Regions from separate parts of the Streptomyces sp. NPDC005931 genome, predicted to be linked through region 2. Evidence: riboswitches for the same ligand, from Rfam matches in the RefSeq annotation. Region 2 holds a riboswitch; the other holds the start of a gene.
The links. Region 2 has a riboswitch for S-adenosylmethionine ahead of thrC (threonine synthase). Riboswitches for the same ligand answer to the same signal wherever they lie in the genome.

Region 1 (15,619 bases), on a different contig from region 2:
GCAGCGGTGGTGAGCACGGTCACACGTGCGCGGCTCGGCTGCTTGGGACGACGGTGGGACGCCACGGAGACGAGCTCCTTCTCGAGAGTGATCGCGCGGGCGGAGGTTCGGAGCCGACCCTAGTGATTCTCTTGTGATCAGTTCAAATCCCCAGTCACAAAATCTTTGTTACAGCGCGTTTATTCGCCCCCAACTCACCTGCTGTGATGTCCGGCTGACACTACGTTGCGTGACGGAACCGTCAATTCGGGCATGACGCCCGTACGTTGCAGGAGGGACGGAAGTCAACCAGATGTCAGGAAAGCCTCTTCAGGAGTACCGCCGACGCGATCGGGCGGGCACCCGCGCGGGCCACTCCGTCGGCCACCTCGCGGTCGGTGGAGGCGACGATGACGGGCCGGCCCGGTGGCTCCGCCCGCACCAGCTGACGGATCAGCTCGTCCGCGGTGACCCCCGGCTTCGAGAACAGCACCCGCACCCCGCGCGGCGGCGCCAGCAGCACCGGCGCGGCCAGTTCGGCGCCGTCGAAGACGCAGGTGACCTCGGCACCGGTCTGCGCCGCGAGCTGGGCGAGCTGGCCGAGCAGCCGGAGCCGCTGCTTCTCGAGCGGCATCTGGGGATAGCCGGTCTTGGTGACGTTGTAGCCGTCGACCACGAGGTGGGCCTGCGGCAGCGCCAGCAACTGGTTGAGGACGGCCGGGTCGTCCTCGGACAGGGCGCGGGCGGCGATGTCCTTGGGGGTCATGCGTCCGGGCTCGACGGCGTCCACCGTCTCGGCGGGCCGCACGGACACCGGCGGCAGCGCGAGCTCGCGCCGGAGCCCCTGGGCGGCGTCCAGGACGGTGTCCAGCAGCAGCCGGACCCGCATGTCCTCGACGCTGCGGCCCTCGCGTGCCGCGCGGCGCGCGGCCTCCAACGCGGCCTCGGTCTCGCCCAGGCGTGCCTTGAGGCGCCGGCTCTCGCTCTCGGCGGCCGACACCTGGGCCTGCCCCTCGGCCCGCACGGCCTCCATCTCGCCCCGGAGCTTGCGCAGGGCCGCCTCGCCGCGCTTGACGTCGCTGAGCGCGGCGCGCAGCTTGCGGTGCAGTGACTCGGCCTCCTTGCGGGCCGACTCCAGCTCGGTGCGCAGCCGTTCGGTCTCGGTGCGGGTGTGTTCACGAGCCCGGTCGAGTTCGGCGCGCAGCCGCTCGAGCTCGGCGCGGGTCTCCTCGTCGGCGCGCTCGGCGTCCGCGCGCTGGGCCTCCTCGCCTGCGGCGGCCACCAGCTTGACCCAGCCCGCCGGGCGCAGTACGTAGGCCGCGGCCGCCACGTCGAGCGGGTCCGCGGCCGGGGGCGGGGAGCCGGAGTCGAGGGCGCCGGTCAGTTCCGGCTGGGCCTCTCTCAGTTTCTCCCCGATGCGCTGACGGAACAGCGGATCGGTCTCCAGGGCCGCGGCCATCGCGTTCCCGGCGAACTTGGCGCGGCGGTTGGGGGCGAAGCGGGCGTACTGCCTGAGCTGGGAGGGCAGCTCGGCGACGGTGAGCCCGCCGAAGCCGTCGGCGACGATCTGGAGGACCCGGCGGCGCACCCCGTCGGGCAGCGGACGGTCGAGCACCTCAGCGGCGCCGTCCTGCGGCCCCCCGCCTGCGGTCTCCACCATCCGTCACACCCCAATGCTGTGCGCGACCCGCGTGCGGGGGCGCCGTCAGCGGGGCCCGCTCCCGTTCAGGAGCCGGCACCCGGCCTGTCCACGAGTTCCACCTGGTCCACGGCGTTGCACCAGCGGCACCGCACCGACTCGATCGTCTCATTGAGCACCTCGCGCTCCTCGACCGTCGGCTCTCCGGCCAGATCGAGGTGGACGTACTCGACGACCTTGGAGGAGCGGGTCACGTCGAACCGCGTGAGGTTGCCGCAGAGGGTGCAGCGCCACCGCGTCGTGGCGGTCGGCAGGGGAACCGTCATCGTGACTGTGCTCTTTCCTTCTAGGGTCTTCCATTGTCGGCGACGCGCCGGTCGCCCGGTGCGTGTGGCTCGTAACCCTACGGCCTGGCGGGTCCTCGCCGCCCGCCTGTCCACGGCGGCGAGGCGATCTGTGCGGTTGCGCCCGGTTACGTCATGCTCTGTGTCCATGATCCGCAACTGGAGCGCGCCGGCCGTCAGGTCGGTCCGGCGCCCGTCGGCCCCGGTGACCCACTCCCTCATCGTCCTGTGCTGCCTGGTCTTCCTGCTCGGGCCCGGCTCGGGCCTCAATCCGGCCTACGGCTCCGGCGACGACCTGCTCGCCGCGCAGCGGGAATACTTCCGGCGCTGGGGAGTGATCCCCGCAGACCTGTTCGAGGGCTCCCCGGGAGCGCTCCTCACCCCCGCCACCGCGCTGTTCGTCCACGGCAGCTGGGTGCATCTGCTCGGCAACCTGCTCTTCCTCCACGTCTTCGGGGCGATGACCGAGGAGCGGATGGGCCGCGTGCAGTTCACCCTGTGCTACGCGGGCTGCGGCTACCTCGCCCTGCTGGGCTACGCCGCCGCCAACGCGGACTCCGGGCAGTCCCTGGTCGGTGCCTCGGGAGCGATCTCGGCGGTCCTCGGCGCCTTCCTGTTCCTCTTCCCCCGGGCCCGGGTCACCAGTCTCCTGCCGTTCCTGTTCTTCCTGCCGGTGCGGTTCCCGGCGTGGGTGGTGCTGCCGTTCTGGGCGGCGTTGCAGTGGGCGGCGGCAGAGCGGGCGTCCGATGGGCCGGGGGTGGCGTATCTGGCGCACCTGGTGGGCTTCGCACTGGGCTTCGGCTGGGCGTGGGTGCGCTTCGGACGGGCGACTAGAGTGAGGGTCGCCCCTGCTCCGGCCACCGAGGGAGAGAACCAGCCGTGATCACCGCGATCGTCCTCATCAAGACCAGCGTGGACCGGATCCCCGAGATCGCGGAGCGGATCGCGGCGCTGGACAGCGTCAGCGAGGTCTTCTCCGTGACCGGGACGTACGACCTGATCGCCATGGTCCGGGTCAAGGAGCACGAGGACCTGGCGGAGATCATCCCGGGCCGCATCAGCAAGATCCCGGGCGTGGAGGCGACGGACACGCACGTGGCGTTCCGCACGTACTCCCAGCACGACCTGGAGGCGGCGTTCGCGATCGGCCTGGACAACTAGCACTGGTTCCGGGGCCGGTCGTTCGGATCACGCCACGGACGCGGGGTTCGGCACGCGCATCCGCGGCGTCGCCGTCGGCCCCCGACGCTCCGGGCGCCGGGGCGCGGCCGCCCGACACCGACGGCTCCGGACTCCTCTCCGCAGGGCGCGAGTTGTTCCGGCCGGAGGGACCGGCCCGGCCCGTACAGGACCCCGCCGGACGCTCGGGCGCGGGCGCCCACGGAGGTGCCGGGCACAGACGCCCGCCACGACGTCCTGCCCGCCCCGATACCCGCCGCTCAGGCCCAGCTCCGCGGGGCCGGACTCCTCACCGACGCCACGGACCGCGCCCTGCGGACGGTCCTCCCTGGCACCCGACTGCCGGCGCGCGCACGGGCGCATCCCCGGGGCGCCGACCGCAGGTCACGCCGAGGTGTCCGGCACGCACCGACCGTTCTCGGTGCGGTAGGTCCAGCGCGCCCCGTCCCGCACGAGTTCCCTCACGGCCCGCACGAACCGCTCGACGTGCTCGTCCGGGGTACCCGCGCCGAAGCTGACCCGGATGGCGTTGAGGGACTTCTCGCCGGGCGCCGCCTCGGGGGCGCCGCACTCGCCCTGGTTCCGCGGGTCCCCGCCGAGCAGCGTGCGCACCAGCGGGTGGGCGCAGAACAGTCCGTCCCGTACGCCGATGCCGTACTCGGCGGACAGCGCGGCGGCGAAGTGGGAGCTGTTCCAGCCCTCGACCACGAAGGACAGGACGCCCACCCGCGGGGCGCCGTCCCCGAACAGGGACAGGAACCGCACCTCGGGCACGTCCGCGAGTCCTTCGCGCACCGTGCGGATCAGCCGCTCCTCGTGGGCGATCAGCGCGTCGAACCCGGCCTCGGCGAGCGCCGTGCAGGCGGAGGCGACCGCGTGGGCGCCGATCACGTTGGGCGAGCCGGCCTCGTGGCGGGCCGTGCCGTCGTGCCACTCGACGTCCACTCCCCCGTCCGCGCTCCGGGTGACCCGGCGGCTGGCGCCGCCCCCGGCGAGGTAGGGCTGTGCCTCCCGCAGCCAGTCGGAGCGGCCGGCGAGGACTCCGGAGCCGAAGGGGGCGTACAGCTTGTGCCCGGAGAAGGCGACCCAGTCGACGTCGAGTTCGCGCACGCTCACCGGGTGGTGCGGGGCCAGCTGGGCGGCGTCCAGGACGATCCGGGCACCGTGCGCGTGCGCGGCGGCGGCCAGTTCCCGCACCGGCCACAGCTCGCCGGTGACGTTCGAGGCGCCGGTGACGCAGACCAGGGCCGGGCCGTGGGGGTCGCGGGCGGCGAGGGCGCGCTCCAGCGTCTCGACCGCCCGGAGCGGGCTGCGCGGGGCGTCCAGGCAGGTGACCCGGGCCCCGCGCCAGGGCAGCAGGGAGGCGTGGTGCTCGGTCTCGAAGACGAAGACCTCGCATCCGGCCGGGAGCGCGGTGGCGAGCAGGTTGAGGGAGTCGGTGGTGGACCGGGTGAACACCACCTGGTCGTCGGCACGGCAGTCGAGGAAGCCGGCGACGGTCCGGCGGGCGTTCTCGAACAGGTCGGTGGAGAGCTGGGAGAGGTATCCGGCGCCGCGGTGGACGCTGCCGTAGTAGGGCGCGTACGCGGCCACGTCGTCCCACACCCGCTTCAGCGCGGGGGCGCTCGCGGCGTAGTCGAGCGCGGCGTAGGTGACCTCGCCGCCGGTGACGAGCGGGACGGTGACGTCCGCGCCCAGCACGGGCAGCGGAGCACCGACGGACTGAGCGGCGGCAGGGGTGGACAGAGGCATGGCTGAACTCCCGGAGAGGCGGGCGGGACCCCCGCGCGAGCGCACGTCGCTCCAGCGCTGCAGGGGTGAAAAAGGGGACGCGGAGGCGGGGCTCTGCGGCCCTAGCGCATTCGCTTGCTCACGGAAGGCTCCCTCGAACGACCAGGACCCCTGGCCCCACACGTGCCACAGTGTGCGAGGGGTCCGCGCTTGCCGTGGGCCTTGCTGCTCACGGCCTGGTCCTCACCCGGGGCACCCCGCCACGGACGGAGGGTTGCCGGACAGCCGGCCGGGGCCTGATGGCTGTCGCTCATGACCTGATCCCAGATCTTGCCACACACTCCCGCATGCGCAAGGGCGCGGTCCGGCATGCGGACCGCGCCCTTGGTCACATCCGTGTGCGGTGTCAGGCGTTGCTGACCGCCACCCAGCGGTCCAGCACCCGCCTCGCGGCGCCCGAGTCGATCGCCTCCGCGGCCCTGTCCATCCCGGTGCGGATCTGTTCGGTGAGCGTCCCGGTGCCAGGCTCCAGCGCCACCAGTGCCGCCGCCGAGTTCAGCAGCACGGCGTCGCGCACCGGCCCCGGCTCGCCGTCCAGCAGCCGCCGGGCGACCTCCGCGTTGTACGAGGCGTCGGCGCCGCGCAGCGCCTCGACCGGCACCAGCTCGATGCCGACGTCGCGCGGGTCGAAGGTCTCCTCGGTCACCTTGCCGTCGCGGACCACCCACACCCGGGAAGTGGCGGTGGTGGTCAGCTCGTCCAGGCCGTCGTCACCGCGGAACACCAGTGAGGAGTGGCCGCGCCCGGCGAAGACACCGGCCATGATCGGCGCCATCCGGGGGTCGGCGACCCCGACGGCCTGGGCCTTCACCCGGGCCGGGTTGGCCAGCGGACCGAGGAAGTTGAACACCGTCCGGATGCCGAGCTGCCCGCGCGCGGCGGCCACGTGGCGGAGCGCCGGGTGGAACTTGACCGCGAAGCAGAAGGTGATCCCGGCCTCCTCGGCCACCTCGGCGACCCGCCGCGGGGTCAGCTCGAGGTTCACGCCGAGCTTCTCCAGGACGTCGGAGGCACCGGACGCCGAGGACGCGGCCCGGTTGCCGTGCTTGACGACCTTCGCACCGGTGCCGGCCACCACGATCGAGGACATCGTGGAGATGTTGACCGTCTTGGCGCCGTCCCCACCGGTGCCGACGATGTCGACCGTCGCGCCGGGCACGTCGATCACGTTGGCGTGGTCGTACAGCGCCCGTACGCAGCCGGTGATCTCGTCGACGGTCTCGCCCTTGGCCCGCAGCGCCACCGCGAACCCGGCGATCTGCACGTCGGTCGCCTCACCGCGCATGATCAGGTCCATCGCCCAGGCGGTGTCGTCGGCGGACAGGTCCCGGCCGTCCAGCAGGCCGTTCAGCAGGGCGGGCCAGGAGCGGCCCGCCGCGGTGTCGCCTCCAGCGGGGGTCACAGCGCTCATCAGCCGCTCCTGGGTCAGAAGTGTCCCGCACTGCGGGACGCGGATCTCGACGGCTCCACCCTATCCAGCCCCGGGCACGGCGAAGGGCCCCGTCCGAACACCGGACGGGGCCCCTCCTCCGTTGCGTGGCGAGCGCAGCGATCAGTGGTGGCCGTGGCCGCTCGTGATCTCCTTGTACTCCTCGACGGTCGGCTTCGGGATCTGGGACTCCTCGCCGTAGTACGCCTTGCTGAGCTTGGCGCGCAGCTTCTCGGAGCCCTTGACCTTGCGCCGGACGCCGTTCTCGTCGACCGTCGGGCCGATCTCGACCGGCTTGTACTGCTCGTGCGCGGTGAGGGTGTAGAGCTGCTCCTGGCTGAGCGGCTCGTGGACCTCGATGAACTCACCGTGCGGCAGGCGCTTGATGATGCCGGACTCACGGCCGTGCAGCACCTTGTCCTTGTCCCGGCGCTGGAGGCCGAGGCAGATCCGCTTGGTGACGACGAACGCCACGACCGGACCGACGAAGAAGCCGATACGGACGAACCAGGTGACCGCGTTGATCGACAGGTTGAAGTGAGTGGCGAAGATGTCGTTGCCACCACCGATCAGCATGATGATGTAGCCGGTGACCCAGGCGACACCGAAGGCCGTACGGGTCGGGGCGTTGCGCGGCCGGTCCAGGATGTGGTGCTCGCGCTTGTCCCCGGTGATCCAGGACTCGATGAACGGGTAGAGCGCGATGACGCCGAGGAAGAGGCCGAACAGCACCAGCGGGATGAAGACGCCCAGGACCAGGGTGTGGCCCCAGAAGTTGACCTCCCAGCCGGGCATGGCGCGGACCAGGCCCTCGGCGAATCCCATGTACCAGTCGGGCTGGGCTCCGGTGGAGACCATGTCCGGGCGGTAGGGGCCCAGGTTCCAGATCGGGTTGATGGAGGCGATGCCGGCCAGCAGCGCGGTGAAGCCGAAGACCAGGAAGAAGAAGCCTCCGGCCTTGGCCATGTAGACCGGCAGCAGCGGCATGCCGACGACGTTCTTGTTGGTCCGTCCGGCACCCGCGAACTGCGTGTGCTTGTGGTAGAAGACCAGGATCAGGTGCGCCACCACCAGGCCGAGCATGATGCCCGGCAGCAGCAGGATGTGGATCGAGTAGAACCGGGCGACGAAGTCGGTGCCCGGGAACTCCCCGCCGAACAGGAACATCGAGATGTACGTGCCGACGATGGGCACGGACAGGATCGCACCCTGGGTGAAGCGGACACCGGTGCCGGAGAGCAGGTCGTCCGGCAGCGAGTAGCCGGTGAAGCCGGTGAACATGCCGAGCACGAACAGCAGGAAGCCGAACAGCCAATTGATCTCGCGCGGCTTGCGGAAGGCGCCGGTGAAGAAGACGCGCATCATGTGGACGAACATGCCGGCCAGGAAGATGACCGCCGCCCAGTGGTGGATCTGCCGGATGAGCAGACCGCCGCGCACGTCGAAGCTGATGTCCAGGGTCGAGGCGTACGCCTCCGACATCAGCTGCCCCTGCATCGGGATGTAGCTGCCGTGGTACTCCACCTCGTTCATCGACGGGTGGAAGAACAGCGTCAGATACACACCCGTGAGGATGATGATCAGGAAGCTGTAGAGGCAGATCTCGCCCAGCATGAAGGACCAGTGGTCCGGGAAGATCTTGCGCATGTTGGCCTTGGCCAGGGAGTAGATCCCCAGCCGGCCGTCGGCCCAGTCGGCGACGCGTTCGCCGGCCGGTGCCTTCCCGCGAGAGCGGGACTCGGTACTCGTGTTGGTGCTCATCCGCGCTCCCAGAATGCAGGACCGACGGGCTCGTCGAAGTCACCGAGCGCTTCGAGGTAGCCCTCGTCGTTCACGCCGATGCGCAGCTGCGGCAGTGCGTGACCGGCGGGGCCGAAGATGACCTTGGCACCGTCGGAGAGGTCGAAGGTGGACTGGTGGCACGGGCACAGGACGTGGTGCGTCTGCTGCTCGTACAGGGAGATCGGGCAACCGACATGGGTGCAGATCTTCGAGTACGCGAGGATGCCCTCGTGCGACCAGTCGAGCGTGCGCTTGTCCTTGATGTCGCCCGGCTGGATGCGGACGAGCATCAGGGCGGCCTTGGCGATCTCGTTGTTGAAGCTGTGGTCGTGCTCCTCCAGGCCCTCGGGCTTGGCGAAGGTGAGCGAGCCGACCACGATGTCCGAGGGACGCATCGGCTCGTTGGTGTTCATGTTGACCAGCAGCTTGCCCTTGGACCACAGGGTGTGGCGGAGCTTGTTCTCCGGCAGCGGCCCGAGGTCGCGCAGCAGCACGAGGCCGGACAGCGGCACCAGGGTGAGCGCGCCGAACATGGTGTTGCGGATCAGCTTGCGCCGGCCGAGCTGCGACTCCTTCGCCCCCTGGCGGAAGTCGTCCATGACCTTCGCCCTGACCTCGGGCTCGGCCGCGATCGGGTGGCGCTCGTCGGTGAGCTCCGCGTCCGACATCAGCGTGCGGGCCCAGTGGACCGCGCCCGCGCCGATGGCGAACAGCGCGATGCCGAGCGTCACGCCGAGCGCGAAGTTCAGGGCGCTGATGTGGCCGAGCGGGAAGATGTAGACGATCTTGTCGACCGGGATGGCCACGAACGAGGCGATGAAGCCGATGGTGGCCAGCATCGACGCCGTGAACATGAGGGCGACCGCGCGCTCGGACCGCTTGGCGGCCCGCTCGTCGATGTCCTGGATCCGGTGCTCGTGGGGCGGCAGGCCGGGGTCGGCGAACGGGTCCTTCTCGTCCGCGACGCGCACCGCGCCGGTGTCCTGCGCGGCGGGCAGGTTCTCTTCAGGGATGTCTTGGCTACTCATGACTTCTTGGCCTTTGCGGTCCGAGCGGCGACCCACACAGCGACGGCGATCAGACCACCGAGACCGAAGATCCAGCCGAACAGGCCCTCACTGACCGGGCCGAGCCCGCCCAGCTCAAGACCGCCGGGGCTCTCGCTCTCATCGCTGTTGACCGCGTTCAGGTACGCGATGATGTCCTTCTTGTTCTGCTCCGGCAGGGTGGTGTCGGGGAAGGAGGGCATGTTCTGCGGGCCGGTGAGCATGGCCTCGTAGACATGCTTCGGGTCGACGTCCTCCAGGCCCGGCGCGTACTTGCCGTCCGTGAGGGCACCGCCCTTGCCGGTGAAGTTGTGGCACTGCGCGCAGTTGTTGCGGAACAGCTCACCGCCCTTGGCGATGTCGGCACCCTGCGGGCCGTACTGCTCCTCGGCCGGCACCGCGGGGCCGGCGCCCAGGGAGGCGACGTACGCCGCCAGCTGGTCGATCTCGGCCTGGGTGTAGACCGGCTTCTTGCGCGGCAGCTGCGCGCCCTTCGAGGTGGCGGCCGGCATACGGCCGGTGGCCACCTGGAAGTCGACGGCCGCGGCGCCCACGCCCACCAGGGGCGGGCCGTCGGTGGTGCCCTGACCGCCGGTGCCGTGGCAGCTGGCGCAGCCGACCGAGTAGAGCTTCTTGCCCTCCTCGATGGTGAGGGACTGGGCGGTTTCGTCGGCCTGCGCCTTGTCCGCGGGCGCGAACACGGCGTACAGCCCCCCGGTGCATGCCAGCGCGAGGAGTAGGACGACGAGCGCCGCCAGCGGGTGGCGTCGTCGTGCGGAGAGCTTTTTCACGGATTACCCCGGTGTCAGGATCTTCTGCGTCGATGCTTCTGGTTGGTGCGCTGCGGGAGCGCGGCGGATGCGAGCCCGGCTACTTGATCATGTAGATCGTGGCAAAGAGGCCGATCCAGACGACATCGACGAAGTGCCAGTAGTAGGACACGACGATGGCCGCGGTCGCCTGTTCGTGGGTGAACCTCCGGGCCGCGTAGGTCCGGCCGAGGACCAGCAGGAAGGCGATCAGACCGCCCGTCACGTGCAGGCCGTGGAAGCCGGTGGTCAGGTAGAAGACCGAGCCGTAGGGGTCGGACGAGAGCGACAGGCCCTCGTGCTTGACCAGCTCCGTGTACTCGAAGACCTGACCGCCGATGAAGATCGCACCCATGATGAAGGTGACGATGAACCACATCCGGAGCTTCTTCACGTCACCGCGCTCGGCGGCGAACACGCCGAGCTGGCAGGTGAGGGAGGAGAGCACCAGGATCGTGGTGTTCGTCGCCGAGAACGGGAAGTTCAGGGCGTCGGCCTTCTCCGACCAGAAGTCGGGCCCGGTCACCGATCGCAGGGTGAAGTACATCGCGAAGAGGGCCGCGAAGAACATCAGCTCGGAACTCAGCCAGATGATGGTTCCGACGCTGGTGAGGTTCGGCCGATTGACCGACGGGTGCGCGTGCCCGGTATCTACTGTCGTTGCTGTCGCCACGCCGACATTATGTCGGTCGCTTATCCCGCCCTCACCCCGGGGGGTGCCGTTCGGTGTGTTCGGCCCCTCTGTACTGCCCGGATGGCCCTACCGGGCGACCCGTCGAAGTCGTGTGCGAACCGGTGTTGACAGGCGGGCGGAAGGAGTAGCATCCGCGCCATCGGTACCCGAAGTTCCCGACAATGCCGTGCCTCACTCTCGATGCGTGGAGGAACAATGCAGGCGACCGCCACGGTGCTGGTCTACAGCGACGACGCCAACACCCGGGAGCAGGTGCGGCTCGCCACCGGCCGGCGGCCGGCCCCGGACGTCCCCGTCGTGGAGTTCCTGGAGTGCGCGACCGTGCCGGCGGTCCTCGCAGAGCTGGAACGGGGCGGCGTCGACGTCTGCGTGCTGGACGGCGAGGCCGTGCCGATGGGCGGCATGGGGCTGTGCCGGCAGATCAAGGACGAGGTCTTCGACTGCCCGCCGGTGCTGCTGCTGATCGGACGGCCCCAGGACGCCTGGCTGGCCACCTGGAGCCGCGCCGAGGCCGCTGTGACGCTCCCGGTGGAGCCGGTGGAGTTCGCCTCCGCCCTGGCCTCGCTGCTGCGGCCGAAGAGCGCCCTGAGCGCCTGAGCGGCGTTCGCCGCGGTCCCGGCCCTCACGCCGACTGGGGACGCAGCCGCGCCGTGTCCTCGGAGCGCGGGGCGTCGGGCCCGGCGCCCACCACGGCGCTGCCCTCGCGCCACTTCTCCCAGGAGAGGTTCCAGTCGCCGTAGCCGTTGCCGAAGGTCTCCATGGTGTCGCCGTCGGAGTTGACGACCTCCACGACGTCGCCCTCCCGCACGGTGTCGAAGAACCACTGGGCGTTGTCGGTGCTCATCCCGACGCAGCCGTGGCTGACGTTGGCGTAGCCCTGCGAGCCCACGGACCAGGGGGCGGCGTGCACGTATTCGCCGCTCCAGGTGACCCGGGTGGCGAAGTGGACCGGCAGGTCGTACGACTCGGCCGAGCCCTCGGCGATGCCGACGGTGCTGCTGCGCATGCGGACGAAGCGTTCCTTGGCCAGGACGACCTTGACGCCGTTGCGGGTCTCGAAGCCGGGCTTGCCGGTGGTGACGGGGATCTTCTTGATCTCCTCGCCGTTGCGGTAGACGGTCATCGCGTGGGCGGCGGCGTCGGTGACGGCGATGACGCGGTCCCTGGTGCGCAGGGTCAGCGGCTTGACGCTGCCGCCCCGGACGCGGTCGTCGATCCTGATGCCCTCCAGGTTGCTGCGGGCCTGGACGGTGGCGTGGGCGGGCCAGTACTCCTTGGGGCGGTAGTGGAGCTTGCGGTCGTCGACCCAGTGCCAGGCGCCACTCACCGCGGGCGTGGACCGGACCTTCAGGGCGCGCTCCACCACGGCCCGCTGTGCGGGGTCGGTGACCGGCATGCTCAGCTCCGCGGTGACGGGCTGGCCGACGCCGTACGTGCCCGCCCGGGGACCGAAGGTGACGCCGAGGCGCTTGGTGGTGGGTCTGCCGGTGGTGAAGGAGACGACCTCGCGGCCCGGTGCGCCGTCCTCGTTCTCGGTGCTCACCCGCACCGTGTAGCGGGCGTCGGCGGCGAGCGGGGAGGTGCTGTGCCAGCGGGTTCCGTCGGCGGAGAGTTCGCCCGCCACGTAGCGTCCTGCGGCGTCCACGGCGGTGACGTCCGTGATGCGGCCGTCGGCGTCCTCGGCGACGACCTCCAGCGGCTTGTCCGGATCGGCCTTCTCGCCGTCCTCCCCCAGGCCGGTGAAGGAGATGTGGTCCGCCGCGTCGTACGGCTCGGCGGACAGCGGGTCGCCGGCGGCGCCGCAGCCGGTGACGCCCGCGCCGAGGGCGATCACCAGCAGCGTGCAGCCGACTACGGTGCGGGTGCGTGGTCTCATGACCTCACGCTAGGGAGCCGCGTCAACTCCGGCGCGCTGGGCAACTCGATCGAGTGATGCAGATTGCGGCGAACGCAGGGGCCCGGACCCTCCTGTCGGAGTGTCCGGGCCCCTGAGTGCCGTACGGCGTGTTACTGGGTGCGGTTCTCACCGCGGTAGTACTCGAAGACCCAGCCCCACAGGCCGATCAGGATGAGCGGCGCCGAGAAGTACATGAGCCACCAGCCGACCGCGACCGAGGTGAAGGCCAGGGCGCCACCGAGCGCCAGGGAGAGCGGCTGCCAGCTGTGCGGGCTGAAGAACCCGACCTCGCCGGCGTCGTCCGCGACATCCGCCTCCTTGTTGTCCTGTGCGCCGACGTCGACCCGCTTGGCCGTGAAGCCGAGGTAGAAGCCGATCATCACGGCCAGGCCGAAGGCCAGGAAGAGGGCGGTGGTGCCGGCCGGCTCCTTCGACCACACGCCATAGACGACCGCCATGACGAGGATGAAGACGCCCAGCCACATGAACATCTTGCCCTGGATCTTCACTTGCCGGCCTCCTTGCCGCCGGCGAGGGCCTTCTCGCCGTGACCGATGTTCTCGAGCTCGTCGAGCGCGGCGATCTCCGGGTGGTGCAGGTCGAACGCCGGGGATTCACTGCGGATGCGCGGCAGCTTCACGAAGTTGTGCCGCGGCGGCGGGCAGGAGGTCGCCCACTCCAGCGAGCGGCCGTAGCCCCACGGATCGTCGACGCCGACCGGCTTGCCGTACTTGGCCGTCTTCCAGATGTTGTAGAAGAACGGCAGGACCGACAGGCCGAGCAGGAACGAGGCGATCGTCGAGACCGTGTTCAGGGCGGTGAAGCCGTCGGCCGCGAGGTAGTCCGCGTACCGGCGCGGCATGCCCTCGGCACCCAGCCAGTGCTGGACCAGGAAGGTGCCGTGGAAGCCGATGAACAGCGTCCAGAAGGTGATCTTGCCGAGGCGCTCGTCCAGCATCTTGCCGGTGAACTTCGGCCACCAGAAGTGGAAGCCGGCGAACATCGCGAACACCACGGTGCCGAAGACGACGTAGTGGAAGTGCGCCACCACGAAGTACGAGTCGGAGATGTGGAAGTCCATCGGCGGCGAGGCCAGGATGACACCGGTCAGACCACCGAAGGTGAAGGTGATCAGGAAGCCCATCGCCCACAGCATCGGGGTCTCGAAGCTGAGCGAGCCCTTCCACATGGTGCCGATCCAGTTGAAGAACTTCACACCGGTCGGGACGGCGATCAGGAACGTCATGAAGGAGAAGAACGGCAGCAGGACACCGCCGGTGACGTACATGTGGTGCGCCCACACCGTGATCGACAGACCCGCGATGGCGATGGTCGCGCCGATCAGGCCCATGTAGCCGAACATCGGCTTGCGGGAGAAGACCGGGATGACCTCACTGATGATGCCGAAGAACGGCAGCGCGATGATGTACACCTCGGGGTGGCCGAAGAACCAGAACAGGTGCTGCCACAGCAGCGCGCCGCCGTTGGCCGAGTCGAAGATGTGGCTGCCGAACTTGCGGTCCGCCTCCAGCGCGAAGAGCGCCGCGGCCAGGACCGGGAAGGCCAGCAGGACCAGCACACCGGTCAGCAGCACGTTCCAGGTGAAGATCGGCATGCGGAACATCGTCATGCCGGGGGCGCGCATGCAGATGATCGTGGTGATGAAGTTGACCGAGCCGAGGATGGTGCCGAAGCCGGAGAACGCCAGACCCATGATCCACATGTCGGCGCCGATGCCCGGCGAGCGGACCGCGTCCGACAGCGGGGCGTAGGCGAACCAGCCGAAGTCGGCCGCGCCCTGCGGGGTGAGGAAGCCGGCCACCGCGACCAGCGAGCCGAACAGGTACAGCCAGTAGGCGAACATGTTCAGCCGCGGGAACGCCACGTCGGGCGCGCCGATCTGGAGCGGCATGATCCAGTTGGCGAAACCGGCGAACAGCGGCGTCGCGAACATCAGCAGCATGATCGTGCCGTGCATCGTGAACGCCTGGTTGAACTGCTCGTTCGACATCAGCTGCAGGCCCGGCCGGGCCAGCTCGGCCCGCATGACGAGCGCCATGAGGCCACCGATGCAGAAGAACACGAACGACGTCACGAGGTACAGCGTGCCGATCGTCTTGTGGTCGGTGGTCGTCAGCCACTTGACCACGACACTGCCACGGTTCTGGCGCCGCACCGGCAGTTCGTCCTCGTAGTGGGACCCTGCCGCGGCACCCTGGGGTTCGTTGAGGATGCTCACAGGATGTTCGACTCCCGGTTCTTCTCGTGGCCCGACTGCGGGATACCCGCGGGCACGTAACCGGTCTGCCCCTTCTTCACGAGGTCCTTCAGGTGCTGCTCGTAACGCTCGGGGGAGACGACCTTCACGTTGAACAGCATCCGGGAGTGGTCTTCGCCGCAGAGCTCGGCGCACTTGCCCAGGAAGGTGCCCTGCCTGTTGGGGGTCACCTCGAAGGCGTTGGTGTGGCCCGGGATGACGTCCTGCTTCATCAGGAACGGCACCACCCAGAAGGAGTGGATGACGTCACGAGAGGTCAGGACGAACCGGACCCGCTTGCCCTCGGGCAGCCACAGGGTGGGCCCGGGGTTGCCGGTCTGCGGGTTGCGGGTGGAGGGGGTGCCGCAGTCGTAGACGCCGCCGGCGTCGGCCGGGAACGCCTCCTTGTAGCGGTCGGGGATCGCCTCGAGTTCCTTGGACGACCCTGCGTCGCCCGTGGAACCCTCGACGTTCTCGACGTAGTTGAAGCACCAACTCCACTGGAAGCCGACCACGTTGACCGTGACGTCGGGCTTCTTCTCGAGCTTCAGCAGCTCGGATTCGTCACGGGCGGTGAAGTAGAAGAGCACCGAGACGATGATGAGCGGAACCACCGTGTACAGCGCCTCGATGGGCATGTTGTACCGGGTCTGCGGAGGAACCTCGACCTTGGTGCGGCTGCGCCGGTGGAAGAAAGCACTCCACAGGATCAGGCCCCACACCAGCACGCCCACGGCGAGCGCGGCGGCCCAGGAGCCCTGCCACAGGGAGAG
Region 2 (15,619 bases):
CCGAACCGACACCGATGGCGGGCTTGCCGGTGAGCTTCCTGGTCCAGCCGGCCAGGTTCAGGTCGGAGCCGTCGAACTCAGGCTGCCAGTAGCGGCGCGTCGAGGCGTGGAAGGCGTCGACGCCGGCCGCCGCGACGGGGGCCAGGAGGGCCTCCAGCTCCTGCGGGGTCTCGGCCAGGCGGGCGTCATAGGCGTCCTGCTTCCACTGCGAGTAGCGGAAGATCACGGGGAACTCCGGCGAGACCCGCTCGCGCACCGCCGCGACGATCTCCGCGGCGAACCGCGTCCGCGCCACCGGGTCGCCGCCGTACGCGTCCGTGCGGCGGTTGGTGCGGGCCCACAGGAACTGGTCGATGAGGTAGCCGTGCGCCCCGTGCAGCTCCACCCCGTCGAAGCCGATGCGTTCGGCGTCCGCGGCGGCCTGGGCGAACGCGGCGACCACGGCGTCGATGTCGGCCTGCGTCATCGCGCGGCCCGTGCCCTCGGTGCCGTCGGTGCGCACCCCCGACGGGCCGAGGGCGGGGGCCTCGGGGAACGGCGCCTGCCCGTGCTTGCGGACCATGCCGATGTGCCACAGCTGCGGCACGATCCGGCCGCCCGCGGCGTGCACCGCCTCGGCGACCCCCGCCCAGCCGGCGAGCTGCTCCTCGCCGTGGAAACGCGGGACGCGGTCGCTCTGCCCGGCGGACTCGTGCCCCACGTAGGTGCCCTCGGTGACGATCAGTCCGACGCCCGCGGCGGCCCGGCGGGAGTAGTACGAGCGCACGTCCTCACCGGGGACTCCGCCCGGGGAGAACATGCGGGTCATCGGGGCCATGGCGATGCGGTTGGGGACGGTCAGCCCGTTGAGGGTGACGGGCCGGGAGAGGATCTCGGCGGCTCGGGCGGTGGACTCGGAGGCGGTGACGGTCACGGGGGGACTCCTCACATCATGGGAATACCGGTCAGTATGTGCATGCGCATGCAACCTACCAGCGCCAACCCACCCGGGCCACGGGGTCATTCCCCGGCTCCGCCCCGCTCGCGTGTGATCCCGCGCACGCCCCTGGACGGTGCGCGGACACGCCCGAGGGCGGCACCCCCTGTCGTCCAGGGAGTGCCGCCCTCGGTACCGGTAAGGACGGGTCCGATCCGCGGGGGATCAGAAGTCCATGTCACCGCCCGGCATGCCGCCGCCGGCCGGGGCCGCGGTCTTCTCCGGCTTGTCGGCGATGACGGCCTCGGTGGTGAGGAACAGCGCGGCGATGGAGGCGGCGTTCTGCAGCGCGGAACGGGTCACCTTCGCCGGGTCGATGATGCCTTCCTTGACCAGGTCGACGTACTCGCCGGTCGCGGCGTTCAGGCCGTGGCCCGGGGTCAGGTTGCGCACCTTCTCCACCACGACACCGCCCTCGAGGCCGGCGTTCACGGCGATCTGCTTCAGCGGGGCCTCCAGGGCCAGCTTCACCGCGGCGGCACCGGTCGCCTCGTCACCCTCGAGCTCCAGCTTCTCGAACACCTGGGAGGCCTGGAGCAGGGCCACGCCACCACCGGCGACGATGCCCTCCTCGACGGCCGCCTTGGCGTTGCGCACGGCATCCTCGATGCGGTGCTTGCGCTCCTTGAGCTCCACCTCGGTGGCGGCACCGGCCTTGATGACCGCGACGCCGCCGGCGAGCTTCGCCAGGCGCTCCTGGAGCTTCTCGCGGTCGTAGTCCGAGTCGCTGTTCTCGATCTCGGCGCGGATCTGGTTCACACGGCCCGCGACCTGGTCGGCCGAGCCGGCACCGTCGACGATGGTGGTCTCGTCCTTGGTGATGACCACCTTGCGGGCCTTGCCCAGCAGGTCGAGAGTGGCGTTCTCCAGCTTGAGACCGACCTCCTCGGAGATGACCTCGCCGCCCGTGAGGATGGCGATGTCGCCGAGCATGGCCTTGCGGCGGTCGCCGAAGCCCGGGGCCTTGACGGCGACGGACTTGAAGGTGCCGCGGATCTTGTTGACGACCAGGGTCGACAGGGCCTCGCCCTCGACGTCCTCGGCGATGATCAGCAGCGGCTTGCCCGACTGCATGACCTTCTCCAGAAGCGGGAGCAGGTCCTTGACGGAGGAGATCTTGGAGTTCGCGATCAGGATGTACGGGTCGTCGAGGACGGCCTCCATACGCTCCATGTCGGTCGCGAAGTACGCCGAGATGTAGCCCTTGTCGAAGCGCATACCCTCGGTGAGCTCCAGCTCCAGACCGAAGGTCTGGGACTCCTCGACGGTGATGACGCCTTCCTTGCCGACCTTGTCCATGGCCTCGGCGATGAGCTCGCCGATCTGGGTGTCGGCGGCGGAGATGGAGGCCGTGGAAGCGATCTGCTCCTTGGTCTCGACGTCCTTCGCCTGCTCCAGCAGGGCGGCGGAGACGGCCTCGACGGCCTTCTCGATACCGCGCTTCAGGGCCATCGGGTTGGCACCGGCGGCCACGTTGCGCAGACCCTCGCGCACGAGCGCCTGGGCGAGGACGGTCGCGGTGGTCGTACCGTCACCGGCGACGTCGTCCGTCTTCTTGGCGACTTCCTTAACCAGCTCGGCGCCGATCTTCTCGTACGGGTCCTCGAGCTCGATCTCCTTGGCGATGGACACACCGTCGTTGGTGATCGTGGGCGCGCCCCACTTCTTCTCGAGGACGACGTTGCGGCCCTTGGGGCCGAGCGTCACCTTCACGGCGTCCGCGAGCTGGTTCATGCCGCGCTCGAGGCCGCGCCGCGCCTCCTCGTCGAACGCGATGATCTTGGCCATGTGAAGTGGTCCCTCCAGGACTGGGGGTGATTACTTCGGACCGCGCCCGCGCCCGCGACGGACGGCCCCGGCCGGGGGTTCCTTGCCCCACCCGGCCCGTGGCCTCACCGACCCGGTCCTTACGTTGTCACTCTCACCTTCAGAGTGCTAACGCCAATGATTAGCACTCTGCCCATGCGAGTGCAAGCGCCTCCGGGGTTCGGCGGGGGCGCTCAGCCGCGCGCGAACAAGGTGCGCGCCGCGTCGCCGCGCAGGTCCCGGGCACGGCGAAGGGCTCGCACCCCGGGAGGTGCGAGCCCTTCGTCAGCAGAAGATGCGTGCGGCTGGTAGCGCGTTCAGGCGGTGACGCGAACCATGTCGGCCTGCGGGCCCTTCTGGCCCTGCGAGATCTCGAACTCGACCCGCTGGCCCTCTTCCAGGGTGCGGTAGCCGTCCATCTGGATCGCGCTGTAGTGGACGAAAACATCCGCACCACCGTCGACCGCGATGAAGCCGTACCCCTTCTCCGCGTTGAACCACTTGACGGTGCCCTGAGCCATGCCTAACTCCCCTATTACTGGCCCTTGCACAGATCCACACTTCGCGGACCCGGGTCAGACCTCACCCCCCACGGTTGGGGGCGTGCGCCGGAACGCGTCGACCGCGGCTGAATGTATCTGTCCAACTGCCGTCTGCAACAGGTCAATCGGACGAGAATTCTGGACGACACCGGTCCGGAATGTGGCGACAATTCACCTGAATTCAGGGCAAGTCGGGCTACGCAAAGGGCACAAAAGCCGCGAAAGGGGCCCACACTTTGGCTACATCTTGTCGGGTCTGCGGCAGGAATTCAGGGTTCCCGATCAGTGGATCAGGAGCGCGTTCCCCAACTCTACCGCGCTCAATCCAATGGAATTGCCCCCTCCGCTTCTCTTACGGAGGGGGCAATTCGATGAACACTCGGTAATCGTGGTTACCGAAGGTAATGATCAGCCGCCGGCGACGGCCGGGATGATCGACACGCCGGCCCCCTCCGGGGTGGCCGTCTGCAGGCCCTGCTCGAAGCGCACGTCGTCGTCGTTGACGTAGACGTTGACGAACCGGCGCAGCCTGCCCTGGTCGTCGAGGACGCGGGCGGCGATCCCGGTGTGGTTCTTCTCCAGGTCCTCGATGACCTCGGCGAGGGTGGCGCCCTCGGCGCTCACCTCGGCCTGCCCGCCGGTGTAGGTGCGCAGGATGGTGGGGATGCGAACGGTCACGCTCATGCGAGGCCAGCCTCTCGGAAGGAGTCCAGGGTGGGGCGGATGGTGGCGGTCGGACCGGTGCCGGCCACCGCGTCGAGGGTCTTCAGGCCGTCGCCCGTGTTGAGCACGACCGTCGTCAGCGCCGGGTCGAGGACACCGTTCTCGATCAGCTTGCGGGTCACGCCGACCGTCACGCCACCCGCCGTCTCGGCGAAGATGCCCTCCGTACGGGCCAGCAGCTTGATCGCGTCGACGACCTGCTCGTCCGTCACGTCCTCCACGGCGCCGCCGGTGCGGCGGGCGATGTCCAGCACGTACGGCCCGTCCGCCGGGTTGCCGATGGCCAGCGACTTGGCGATGGTGTTCGGCTTCTGCGGCCGGACCACGTCGTGCCCCGCCTTGTACGCGGCGGAGACCGGAGAGCACCCCTCGGCCTGCGCGCCGAAGATCTTGTACGGCCGGTCCTCGACCAGACCCAGCTCGATCAGCTCCCGGAGACCCTTGTCGATCTTGGTCAGCTGCGAGCCGGAGGCGATCGGGACGACGATCTGGTCGGGCAGCCGCCAGCCGAGCTGCTCGCAGATCTCGTACGCGAGGGTCTTGGAGCCCTCCGCGTAGTACGGCCGCAGGTTGACGTTGACGAACCCCCAGCCCTCGCCGGCCGGGTCGCCGATCAGCTCGGAGCAGAAGCGGTTCACGTCGTCGTAGTTGCCCTCGATGCCGACGAGCTCACCGCCGTACACGGCGGCCATGACGACCTTGCCCTGCTCCAGGTCGTGCGGGATGAACACGCAGGAGCGGAAGCCGGCCCGGGCGGCGGCGGCACCGACGGCGCCGGCCAGGTTGCCGGTGGAGGAGCAGGACAGGGTGGTGAAACCGAAGGCGCGGGCGGCCTCGATGGCCTGGGCGACGACGCGGTCCTTGAAGGAGTGCGTCGGGTTGCCGGAGTCGTCCTTGACGAAGAGCCTGCCGGGCTCGACGCCGAGCTCACGGGCGAGGTTGTCGGCCTGCACCAGCTCGGTCCAGCCCGGGTTGAGGTTCGGCTTGGTCGCCACGTCGGCGGGGACGGGCAGCAGGGGCGCGTAGCGCCAGATGTTCGCGGGGCCCGCCTCGATGCGCTTGCGGAGCTCCTCGGTGTCGTGGGCCGAGAAGTCGTAGGCGATCTCCAGCGGGCCGAAACACTCCTCGCACGCGAAGACCGGACCGAGGGGGACGCGGTGGCCGCATTCGCGACAGGAGAGCGCTGCGGCGGGGCCCAGGTCGACGGAGCCGGCGGGGGAATCGGTGGTGCTTGCAACAGTCTGCACAGCCATGTGAGGCGAGGCCCTTTCTCCTCATCTTCCTCACGACGCATCTCGCCGTGAGACGGATTTGGCACCTTCCCTAGCCGGGAGCCTCGCTGGAGCGACCGCCGCTGTCGCGGTGATCGGCTACGAGAACCGGCTGGAGGGTTGCCGGGGCTTCATCGGGCCGTGTCCCTCTGCCCCTCTGGATGAGCTGTATTCGGTTGTGTTTCCGCTGGTGTTTCTGGCGGACGCTGGGTCGCGGCCCCCGACGTGCAATGGTCATCCGCGTTGCTCAAGACTGTAACCGAAGGCCAGGACAGTTGAGATAGTCGTCCGAACCGCGAGATGGATCACACAGGTGAGGAGCAGCGGAAGGTGCTGGAAGAAGTCGAGCGCTGGCTGATCGAACGCTCCTGGTCCGTGGCCGACCGTCCGATGCACCGGATCCTGGCCGCCAAGCGCGCCACCGGGCAGACGGTGAGCGTGGTGCTGCCCGCGCTCAACGAGGAGGAGACGGTCGGCGACATCGTCGCGGTCGTCCGGCACGACCTGGTGCTCCAGGTGCCGCTGGTCGACGAGATCGTGGTCGTGGACTCCGGGTCGACCGACCGCACGGCCGAGGTGGCCGCCGCGGCGGGCGCGACCGTGGTGCACCGGGACGCGATCCTGCCGCGCGTCCCGGCCGTGCCGGGCAAGGGCGAGGTGCTGTGGCGCTCGCTGCTGGTGACCCGGGGCGACATCGTCTGCTTCATAGACGCCGACCTGCGCGAGTTCTCCTCCGACTTCGTCTCCGGCATCGTCGGGCCGCTGCTCACCGAGCCGGACGTGGCCCTGGTGAAGGCCATGTACGACCGTCCCCTCACGGTGACCGGCGGACCCGCCTCCGGCACGGCCGCCGCCGGGCAGGGCGGCCGGGTCACCGAACTGATGGCGCGGCCCCTGCTGAACATGCACTGGCCGCAGCTCGCCGGCTTCGTGCAGCCCCTCGGCGGCGAGTACGCGGCCCGCCGCTCCCTGCTGGAGCGGCTGCCCTTCCCGGTCGGCTACGGCGTGGAGCTGGGCATGCTCGTCGACGCGTTGCACCTGGTGGGCCTCGACGCACTGGCCCAGGTCGACGTGGGCGTGCGCAAGCACCGCCACCAGGACGGCCAGGCCCTCGGCCGCATGGCCGCCGCGATCTACCGCACCGCCCAGCTGCGCCTGGCCCGCGGCCACCTGATCCGCCCGGCGCTGACCCAGTTCGAGCGGTCCGGCGACGGGTTCGAGCCGCGTACGTACTCGGTGGACACCGAGGAGCGGCCGCCCATGGCGGAGATCGCGGAGTACCAGGCCCGCAGGGTGGCCTGAGGAAGCGCCGCGAAGTGGCCGCCGCGGGCCCGGGAACGCGTCCGGCCGTATACGGCCGATCCGTACGTTTGAGCGTTCCGGGGCGGGGCTAGGTTGAGGCGTATGGCTTCCACGCAGGCTGTTCAGGCAGTTCAGGGTGCTCAGGTGCTGGTCGCGTCGAACCGCGGGCCGGTCTCGTACACGGTGGGCGGGGACGGGTCGCTGCGGGCCAAACGCGGGGGCGGCGGGCTGGTCTCCGGGCTGTCGGCGATCGGGCCGGACGCCGGGGCGCTGTGGGTGTGCTCGGCGCTGTCCGACGGCGACCGCGAGGCCGTGCGGCGCGGGGTCGGCGAGGACGGCGTGCGGATGCTGGACATTCCCGCGGACGTGCACGCCGACGCGTACAACGGCATCGCCAACTCGGTGCTGTGGTTCGTGCACCACATGCTCTACCAGACCCCGCTGGAGCCCGTCTTCGACGCGGAGTTCCGGCGGCAGTGGGCGTCGTACGAGAGCTACAACCGGGCCTTCGCCGAGGCGCTGGCCGAGGAGGCGGCCGAGGGCGCCGCGGTGGTGGTGCAGGACTACCACCTGACCCTGGTCCCGGGGATGCTCCGCGCCCTCCGCCCCGACCTGCGCATCGGTCACTTCTCGCACACGCCGTGGGCCCCGCCGGAGTACTTCCGCATGCTGCCCGGCGACATCGCCGCCCAGGTGCTGCGCGGCATGCTGGGCGCCGACCGGCTCGGCTTCCTCACCCGCCGCTGGGCGGACGCGTTCACCGCGTGCTGCGAGCAGTTCGCGGGCGGGCTCGGCGACACGCGGGTGGGCGTGCACGGGCTGGGGGCGGATGCGGACTTCCTGCGCGCCCGGTCCCACGAGGCGGACGTCGAGGAGCGGATCACCGCGCTGCGCCGCGAGATCGGCACGGCACCCGACGGCACGGCGCGCCGGACCGTGGTGCGGGTGGACCGCACCGAGCTGTCCAAGAACATCGTGCGCGGCCTGCTCGCCTTCGGGCAGCTCCTGGAGGACCGCCCCGAGTGGCGCGAACGCGTCGTGCACGTGGCCTTCGCCTACCCCTCGCGGCAGGACCTCGCCGTGTACCGCGACTACACGGCCGAGGTGGAGCGGGTCGCCGGGGAGATCAACGAACGGTACGGAACGCCGGGCTGGCGGCCGGTGCTGCTGCACCTCGAGGACGACTTCGCCCGCTCCCTGGCCGCCTACCGGCTGGCGGACGTGGCCCTGGTCAACCCCGTGCGCGACGGGATGAACCTGGTCGCCAAGGAGGTCCCGGTCGTCTCCGACGCGGGCTGCGCCCTGGTGCTGTCCCGGGAGGCCGGCGCGTACGAGGAGCTCGGCGAGGACGCGATCCCCGTCAACCCCTACGACGTCCTGGAGACGGCGGACGCCCTGCACGAGGGCCTCACCATGGGCCGCGAGGAACGGGTCTCCCGCAGCAAGCGCCTGGCCGAGGCGGCGACCGCGCTGCCCCCGGGCCGGTGGTTCCTGGACCAGCTGAACGCGTTGCGGGACTGAAGCCCGGCCGTCCCCGGACGGCCGGTCACGCCATGCGTGGGAGGGCGCGGGCGTGGATAGGTTGGGCGTATGGGCAGCCACACGGACTCCACGGACCCGAAGGCCACGCACACCCTGCCGGTGCCCGCGACGCGGGCCGGGCGGGAGGGGCTGGAAGCGCTCCTCGCGCGGCCGGGAAGGGCACTGATCGGCCTCGACTTCGACGGGACGCTCGCACCGATCGTGCCCGACCCCGAGCAGGCCCGCGCCCACCCGGACGCGGTCCCGGCGCTCGCCGCGCTCGCGCCGAAGGTGGCCGCCGTGGCGGTGGTCACCGGCCGCCCGCCCGGCGTCGCGGTGCGCTACGGCGGCTTCGCGGGCGTGCCCGGCCTCGAGCACCTGGTCGTCCTCGGCCACTACGGCGCCGAGCGCTGGGACGCGGTCAGCGGCACCGTCACCGCTCCCGCGCCGCATCCCGGGGTCGCCTCCGCCCGCGCGGAGCTGCCGGGGCTGCTGGACCGGGTCGGGGCGTGGCGCGGGACGTGGATCGAGGAGAAGGGCCGGGCGGTGGCCGTCCACACCCGCCGGGCGGAGGATCCCCAGGCCGCCTTCGAGGCGCTGCGCGAACCCCTGACCGACCTCGCCACCCGCCACGGTCTGGTCGTCGAGCCCGGCCGCATGGTCCTGGAACTGCGTCCGCCGGGCATGGACAAGGGCGTCGCCCTCATGGAGTACGCCCGCGAGATCGGCGCCGGCTGCGTCCTGTACGCCGGCGACGACCTGGGTGATCTGCCGGCCTACGCCGCCGTGGACAAGCTCCGCTCCGACGGCGTCCCCGGGCTGCTGGTGTGCAGCGGCAGCGACGAGGTCGGGGAACTGCGCGACCGCGCCGACGTGGTCGTCCCCGGTCCCGAGGGCGTCGTGGGTCTGCTGCACGCGCTGGCGGCGCGCCTGGGCCGGCCGCCGGGTCCGCTCAGCGCTCCGCCCGGCGGGCGTCCCTGACCCTGCGCAGGCGGTTGACCGTGACCGGGTCGTGGGCGAGGGCGCGGGGGTCGTCGAGGAGGGCGTTGAGCAGCTGGTAGTAGCGCACCGGGGCCAGGCCCAGCTCCTCGCGTATCGCCCGTTCCTTCGCGCCGGGGCCGGTGAACCCGCGGCGCTCCAGCGCGAGGACGTCCCGTTCCCTGCGGCCCAGCCCTTCCTCGTCCATGCCCGCACGGTAACCCGGGCCACCGACAACGGCCGCCCCGCGCCCCGGCTACTCCGCGTCCTCCGCGCGCGTCGCCGTCGCCTGGAGGCCGGCCAGCACGTCCGCGGGACTGCCGTCGGCGGTGACCGCCCGGCCGATCTGCTTCTTGACCGCCGCGTTGACGGCCGCCCAGGAGGTCGCACCGACCGGGTAGAGCTCCGAGGTCGGCAGCTGGTCCAGGAAGGGCTCGAGGTCCTTGTCCTTGCCGGACGCCTGCATCGCCTGGGACGCGGACGCGGTGACCGGCAGCAGGTTGTACTCGCGGGAGAACTCCAGCACGTTCTCCTCGCTGTAGACGAAGTCGAGGAAGTCGCCGATCGCGTCGCGGTGACCGTGCTCGTTGAAGGCCATCATCCAGTCGGCGACGCCCAGCGTGGACGAGGTCTCGCCGTCGACCCCCGGCGTCGGCACCATGCCGAAGTCGACGCCCTTCTTCTTCGCCATGCCCATCAGCGAGGGATGCCCGTTGAGCATGCCGACGTCACCGGCGGCGAACGCCGCGAACGCGTCGGCCCGGTCCAGCCTGCCGGGCGCTACCGGACCGGTCAGGCCCTCGTCGACCAGTTCCTCCTTCAGCCAGGTGAAGGTCTCGACGTTCTGCGCGGAGTCGATGGCGTAGCCGCCGAGCGTGTCGGTGTAGCCGCCCTTGCCGCTGAGCAGCCACTGCATGGTCTCGGCCTGCGCCTCCTCCGGGCCGAGCGGCAGCGCGTAGGGGTACTTCACGCCCTTCGCCTTCAGCGCCCGCGCGGCCGTGGCGAGCCCTTCCCAGGTGCGCGGCGGGGTGACGCCGGCCTCGGCGAACAGCGCCTTGTTGTAGAACAGCAGGCGCGTGGAGGACGCGAACGGCATGCCGTACTGCACGCCGTTGACCTGCCCCGCGGTGGCCAGCTGGGAGACCAGGTCGGCCTGCACGGGTATGGAGAGCAGTTCGTCCGCCTTGTACAGCAGGCCCTCGGCCGCGTAGTCGGCGTAGGCGCCGATCTGCGCCAGGTCCGGCGGGTCGCCGGCGTCCACCATCTCCTTGACCTTGCGGTCGACGTCGTTCCAGGAATAGACGCTGACCTCGACCTTCACCCCGGGGTGCGCGGCCTCGTAGTCCTCCACCAGGCCGGCCCAGTACTTCCTGGAGCTGTTGGCCGCGCTGTCGCCGTAGTCGGCGGCGACCAGCCTCAGCGTCACGTCGGACGAACCACCGCCGGTGCCGCAGCCGGCGAGCACGCCCGCCAGTCCCAGCGCGGACACCACCGCGATCACCCTTGCCCCGATCCGCCGCTGCACTGCTGTTCGCCCCAACCCTGGCACTGCTGCCATCCGAAACTTTTCGATAGTCGGAATAAGGTCTACACCACGCGAGTGGACTAGACCTCTCGTGGGTCCCGGGGTCACACTGTCTGCGTGAAACATGTCATCGCCCTGGACGTGGGCGGCACCGGGATGAAGGCCGCACTGGTCGGGGCGGGCGGCGAGCTGCTGTACCGGGCCCGCCGGTCCACCGGACGCGGACGCGGCCCGGACGCGGTCGTGGCGGACGTCCTCGACTTCGCCGCCGACCTGCGCGCCCACGGCATCGCCCACCACGGCGGGCCCGCGGCAGCCGCCGGCGTCGCCGTACCCGGCATCGTCGACGAGGCGGAGGGCGTCGCCGTCTACTCGGCGAACCTCGGCTGGCGCGACGTCCCCCTGCGCGCCCTGCTCGCCGAGCGGCTCGGCGGAGTGCCCGTCGCCCTCGGCCACGACGTGCGGGCCGGCGGGCTCGCCGAGGGGCGGATCGGGGCGGGCCGGGGCGCCGACCGTTTCCTGTTCGTCCCGCTGGGCACCGGCATCGCGGGTGCCATCGGCATCGACGGCCGGGTGGAGGCGGGCGCGCACGGCTTCGCGGGCGAGATCGGCCACATCGTCGTACGGCCCGGGGGCGCCCCCTGCCCGTGCGGTCAGCGCGGCTGCCTGGAGCGGTTCGCCTCCGCCGCGGCGGTCGGCGAGGCCTGGGCCGCTTCCTGCGGCGACCCGGGTGCGGACGCGGCCGACTGCGCCAAGGCCGTCGAGTCGGGCGACGCGCGGGCCCGGAAGGTGTGGCAGGAGGCGGTGGACGCCCTCGCCGACGGGCTGGTCACCGCGCTCACCCTGCTGGACCCGCGCACGCTGATCATCGGTGGCGGGCTGGCCGAAGCGGGGGAAACCTTGTTCACACCGCTCCGGGAGGCCGTCGGGCGACGGGTCACCTTCCAGAGGCTGCCGTCCCTGGTCCCCGCGGCCCTCGGTGACACCGCGGGTTGCCTCGGCGCCGGGCTCCTGGCCTGGGATCTCCTTGACCACACCGACCGTACGGAGGTAAGCGCCTGATGGCCAACGCCCCAGGGGCGCGGGGAACTGCGCGACCCGCCACGGACCACCCGCGGCCCGCGACCGCCGGAGCGCCCACGGTGCTCGCCGGCGCCCGCGTGGTCCTGCCCACCGGGACCGTGGAGGACGGCCGGGTGGTCGTCGACGGCACGCGCATCGGCGCGGCGGCCCCGGAGCACGCCCGGGTGATCGACGTCACCGGACACTGGCTGGTCCCCGGCTTCGTCGACCTCCACAACCACGGTGGCGGCGGGGCGTCCTTCACCTCCGGGACGGTCGACGACGTCCTCAAGGGCATCCACACCCACCGCCTGCACGGCACCACCACGCTGGTCGCCTCGACCGTCACCGGTGACATGGACTTCCTCGCCCGGCGCGCCGGTCTGCTGAGCGAGCTGGCCGAGCAGGGCGAGATCGCCGGCATCCACTTCGAGGGGCCGTTCATCTCCCCGTGCCGCAAGGGCGCGCACTCCGGGGAACTGCTGCGGGACCCGGACCCCACCGAGGTCCGCAAGCTGATCGACGCCGCGCGGGGCCGGGCGAAGATGGTCACCCTCGCCACCGAACTGCCCGGCGGCCTCGACTCCGTGCGCCTGCTGGCCGAGCTCGGCGTGATCGCGGCGGTCGGCCACACCGATGCCACCTACGAGCAGACCGTGCAGGCCGTCGACGCGGGCGCGACGGTCGCCACGCACCTGTTCAACGCGATGCCGGCGCTGGGGCACCGCACCCCCGGCCCGATCGCCGCGCTGCTGGAGGACGAGCGGGTCACCGTCGAGCTGATCAACGACGGCACCCATCTGCACCCGGCCGCGCTCCAGCTGGCGTTCCACCACGCGGGCCCGGGGCGGGTGGCGTTCATCACCGACGCGATGGACGCGGCCGGCTTCGGCGACGGCCACTACATGCTCGGCCCGCTGGAGGTCGAGGTCGCGGACGGCGTGGCCCGCCTGGTGGAGGGCGGCTCCATCGCGGGCTCGACGCTCACCCTCGACCGCGCCTTCCAGCGGGCGGTGACGGTCGACGGCCTGTCGGTCGAGGACACCGTGGCCGCCCTGTCCGCCAACCCGGCCCGGCTGCTGGGCATGGCCGACCGCGTCGGCTCCCTGGAGCCCGGCAAGGACGCCGACCTGGTCCTCCTCGACGCGGACTTCGCCCTCAGGGGTGTGATGCGGCGGGGCGAATGGGTGGTCGCTCCCCCACTGGGCTGATCGTCCCGTGCGTCGTCGGGACGGCGGCCGGTCCCAGGGGTGGGCCGACCGCCGTCTCTTTGGCATGATCAGGCTCCGAACAGGAGAAAGACCTGTTCCGGCGACGCATTGACTGCCTTTTTCTTGATCGCTTCTGCGGGGGAGGTCGGCCCAGGTGATCCTCACGGTCACGCTGAACACCGCTCTCGACATCACGCACCGCGTGCCGTCCCTGCGGCCGGGCGCCTCGCACCGGGTCTCCGAGGTGACGGAACGCCCCGGCGGCAAGGGCGTCAACGTCGCCCGGGTGCTCGCGGCACTCGGGCACGTGGTGACGGTCACCGGCTTCGCGGGCGGCCCGACCGGCCGCCTCCTGCGGGACCGGCTCGCCGAGGTGCCGGGCCTGGTGGACGCGCTGGTCCCGGTGTCCGGCACGACCCGGCGCACCGTCGCCGTGGTCGACGAGCGCTCCGGCGCCACCACCCAGCTCAACGAGCCCGGTCCGACGATCACCCCCGCCGAGTGGTCGGCCTTCCAGACGGCGTACGAGGACCTGCTGGCCTCCGCCTCGGCGGTGGCCCTGTGCGGCAGCCTGCCCCCGGGCGTCCCGGTGGGCGCCTACGCGGGCCTGGTCCGCACGGCGAGGGCGGCCGGGGTGCCGGTCCTGCTGGACACCAGCGGGGCACCGCTGCGCCGCGGGGTGGCCGGCCGCCCCGACATCGTCACACCGAACGCCGACGAGCTGGCCGAACTCACCGGCTCCCACGAGCCGTTGCGCGCCACCCAGGACGCCCGCCGACGGGGCGCCGGCGCGGTCGTCGCGTCCCTCGGCGCAGAGGGCCTGCTGGCGGTGACCCCGGAGGGCCGCTGGCGCGCCACCCCACCGGCCCGCCTCCACGGCAACCCCACGGGCGCCGGCGACTCGGCGGTGGCGGGCCTGCTGTCGGCCCTGGTCGAACGCCTCCCGTGGCCGGACCGCCTGGCCCGGGCGACCGCCCTGTCGGCGGCGACGGTACTGGCCCCCGCGGCGGGCGAGTTCGTTCACGCGGCCTACGAGGAACTGCTGACCCGGGTCACGGTGACGGGGGAGGCCAGCGCGGCCTGAGCCGGGTCAGTTCTCGACCTGCCCCTCCTTCAGCCACAGCTGGTCCAGAAGGACGTTGCACTTGTCGCCGTCCTGGCAGGAGACCGAGATCGTGTTGGCGCCCTTGTTGAGGGTCGGCCAGGCGAAGGTCTTGGTCCAGCCCTTGGAGAAGTCGCCGCCCTTGGTGCCGGTGAAGTTGTCCATGTTCAGCTTGTCGCCGAAGGGCTTGCCGTTGACGGTGAGCGTCATCGACTGGGGGTCGTCGGTGGTGCTGTACCGCACGAAGACGGTGTAGGCGCCGTCCTTCGGGATGCCGTTGAGCGACCAGGTGACCGACGCACCGGGCTGGTTGAGGTTGGTCACATAGATGCCGCCGTCCGACTGCGCACCCTGGACGTCCGACGCCAGGGCCGCACCACCGCCCAGGCGGAGCGCCTTCGCGTCGATCTTCGGCAGCTCGGCCGCATCCTGCACACCCGTGCTCGCCGACGGGCTCGGCTCGCTGCTCTGCGACTGCGTCGGCGTGGCGTCCGCCCGGTTGTCGCCGCCCTTGTCCTCGTCGTCGCCGCCGATCATGGCCACGCCGATGCCGATCACCACCGCGGCGACCACCGCGACCGCGCCGATCAGCAGGCCCTTGGTGTTGGGGCCCCGGCCGCGCCCGCCGCCGTTGCCACCCGCGCCGTGCCCCGGCTGCGGCGACTGGGCCGTGGTGGCGCCGCCCGGAAGCGTCTCGGGCGCCGCGTAGTGCGGGTTCGGCCTGCCGTACGCGCCCTGCTGCTGCGGCACCTGGGCCGCGGGGCTCTGCTGGCCGTACTGGCGTGTGCCGACCGCCCGCACCCGGTTGACCGAGTTCGGGTAGCCGTAACCCCCGGACGGCGGCTGGGCCCCGTTGGCCTGTCCGTCGGCGTAGAGGTAGCCGAAGGGGTCGTCGTCCTCGGGCGTGCTCGCGCCGTTGCTGCCGGGCGTCATCCCTTGGTGCTCCTAGCTGCGGGTCGGGTGCGGTACGAGTGGTGAGGATGGCGAGCCTACCCGTTTCCCATGGCCCGAAAGGGTGACTCCGACCGCACCAAAGCGCTGACCTGGGGCTCAGCCGGCCCGCCTGTGCTGTTTGGGACGAGATCGTTTCTCGACGTACATCCGTTCGTCAGCGGACTTCAGCACTTCGTCCGCCGTCATCCCGCAATGCGCCCATCCGATGCCGAAGCTGGCCCCGACCCGCACGGCCCGCCCCTCGGCCCGGATGGGCTGGATGATCTCGTTGCGCAGCCGTACGGCGAGGTCCTGGGCGTCGGCCCGGCCGAGACCGTCGGCGAGGATCACGAACTCGTCGCCGCCGAGCCGGGCAACGGTGTCGCCGTCGCGGACGCCGTTGCTGAGTCGGCGGGCGACCTCGATGAGGACCGCGTCGCCCGCGTTGTGTCCGAACCGGTCGTTGATGGACTTGAAGCCGTCGAGGTCGCAGAAGAGCACCGCGAGCCCCTTGGTGCCGTCGTCGTGCTCCCCGACGGGGGCGACGGTGTGCACGTGGTGGTCGTAGGCGTCGTACTCGTCGGCGCCGGGCGGGAAGTCGAAGTCGTGGCCCCGGTCGAAGGCGGGGGGGCCGTAGGCCACGTCCAGGGAGTCGAAGGACTCGTAG

Region 1: linked by a shared signal. The riboswitch ahead of ACFYOV_RS01070 (aminotransferase class V-fold PLP-dependent enzyme) and the one ahead of thrC (threonine synthase) in region 2 are both predicted to bind S-adenosylmethionine.

What each region holds. Positions count from the first base shown of each region.
Region 1 is NZ_JBIAIG010000001.1:233,186-248,804, forward strand. It holds gene ACFYOV_RS01045 (NlpC/P60 family protein) at 1-65, opposite strand, end outside; gene ACFYOV_RS01050 (NYN domain-containing protein) at 296-1,639, opposite strand; gene ACFYOV_RS01055 (hypothetical protein) at 1,705-1,944, opposite strand; gene ACFYOV_RS01060 (rhomboid family intramembrane serine protease) at 2,111-2,845, shown strand; gene ACFYOV_RS01065 (Lrp/AsnC family transcriptional regulator) at 2,842-3,123, shown strand; gene ACFYOV_RS01070 (aminotransferase class V-fold PLP-dependent enzyme) at 3,526-4,893, opposite strand; SAM riboswitch class IV at 5,074-5,190, opposite strand; gene trpD (anthranilate phosphoribosyltransferase) at 5,279-6,343, opposite strand; gene ACFYOV_RS01080 (cytochrome bc complex cytochrome b subunit) at 6,485-8,122, opposite strand; gene ACFYOV_RS01085 (Rieske 2Fe-2S domain-containing protein) at 8,119-9,171, opposite strand; gene ACFYOV_RS01090 (c-type cytochrome) at 9,168-9,980, opposite strand; gene ACFYOV_RS01095 (heme-copper oxidase subunit III) at 10,060-10,671, opposite strand; gene ACFYOV_RS01100 (hypothetical protein) at 10,888-11,289, shown strand; gene ACFYOV_RS01105 (Ig-like domain-containing protein) at 11,315-12,568, opposite strand; gene ACFYOV_RS01110 (cytochrome c oxidase subunit 4) at 12,700-13,098, opposite strand; gene ctaD (cytochrome c oxidase subunit I) at 13,095-14,828, opposite strand; gene coxB (cytochrome c oxidase subunit II) at 14,825-15,619, opposite strand, start outside.
Region 2 is NZ_JBIAIG010000008.1:120,795-136,413, reverse strand. It holds gene ACFYOV_RS20145 (NADH:flavin oxidoreductase) at 1-913, opposite strand, end outside; gene groL (chaperonin GroEL) at 1,142-2,764, opposite strand; gene ACFYOV_RS20135 (cold-shock protein) at 3,100-3,303, opposite strand; gene ACFYOV_RS20130 (MoaD/ThiS family protein) at 3,733-4,008, opposite strand; gene thrC (threonine synthase) at 4,005-5,300, opposite strand; SAM riboswitch class I at 5,319-5,486, opposite strand; gene ACFYOV_RS20120 (glucosyl-3-phosphoglycerate synthase) at 5,649-6,620, shown strand; gene ACFYOV_RS20115 (trehalose-6-phosphate synthase) at 6,723-8,141, shown strand; gene otsB (trehalose-phosphatase) at 8,211-9,122, shown strand; gene ACFYOV_RS20105 (DUF3263 domain-containing protein) at 9,094-9,327, opposite strand; gene ACFYOV_RS20100 (extracellular solute-binding protein) at 9,376-10,644, opposite strand; gene ACFYOV_RS20095 (ROK family protein) at 10,762-11,706, shown strand; gene nagA (N-acetylglucosamine-6-phosphate deacetylase) at 11,706-12,917, shown strand; gene ACFYOV_RS20085 (1-phosphofructokinase family hexose kinase) at 13,072-14,001, shown strand; gene ACFYOV_RS20080 (carbohydrate-binding protein) at 14,008-14,952, opposite strand; gene cdgB (diguanylate cyclase CdgB) at 15,070-15,619, opposite strand, start outside.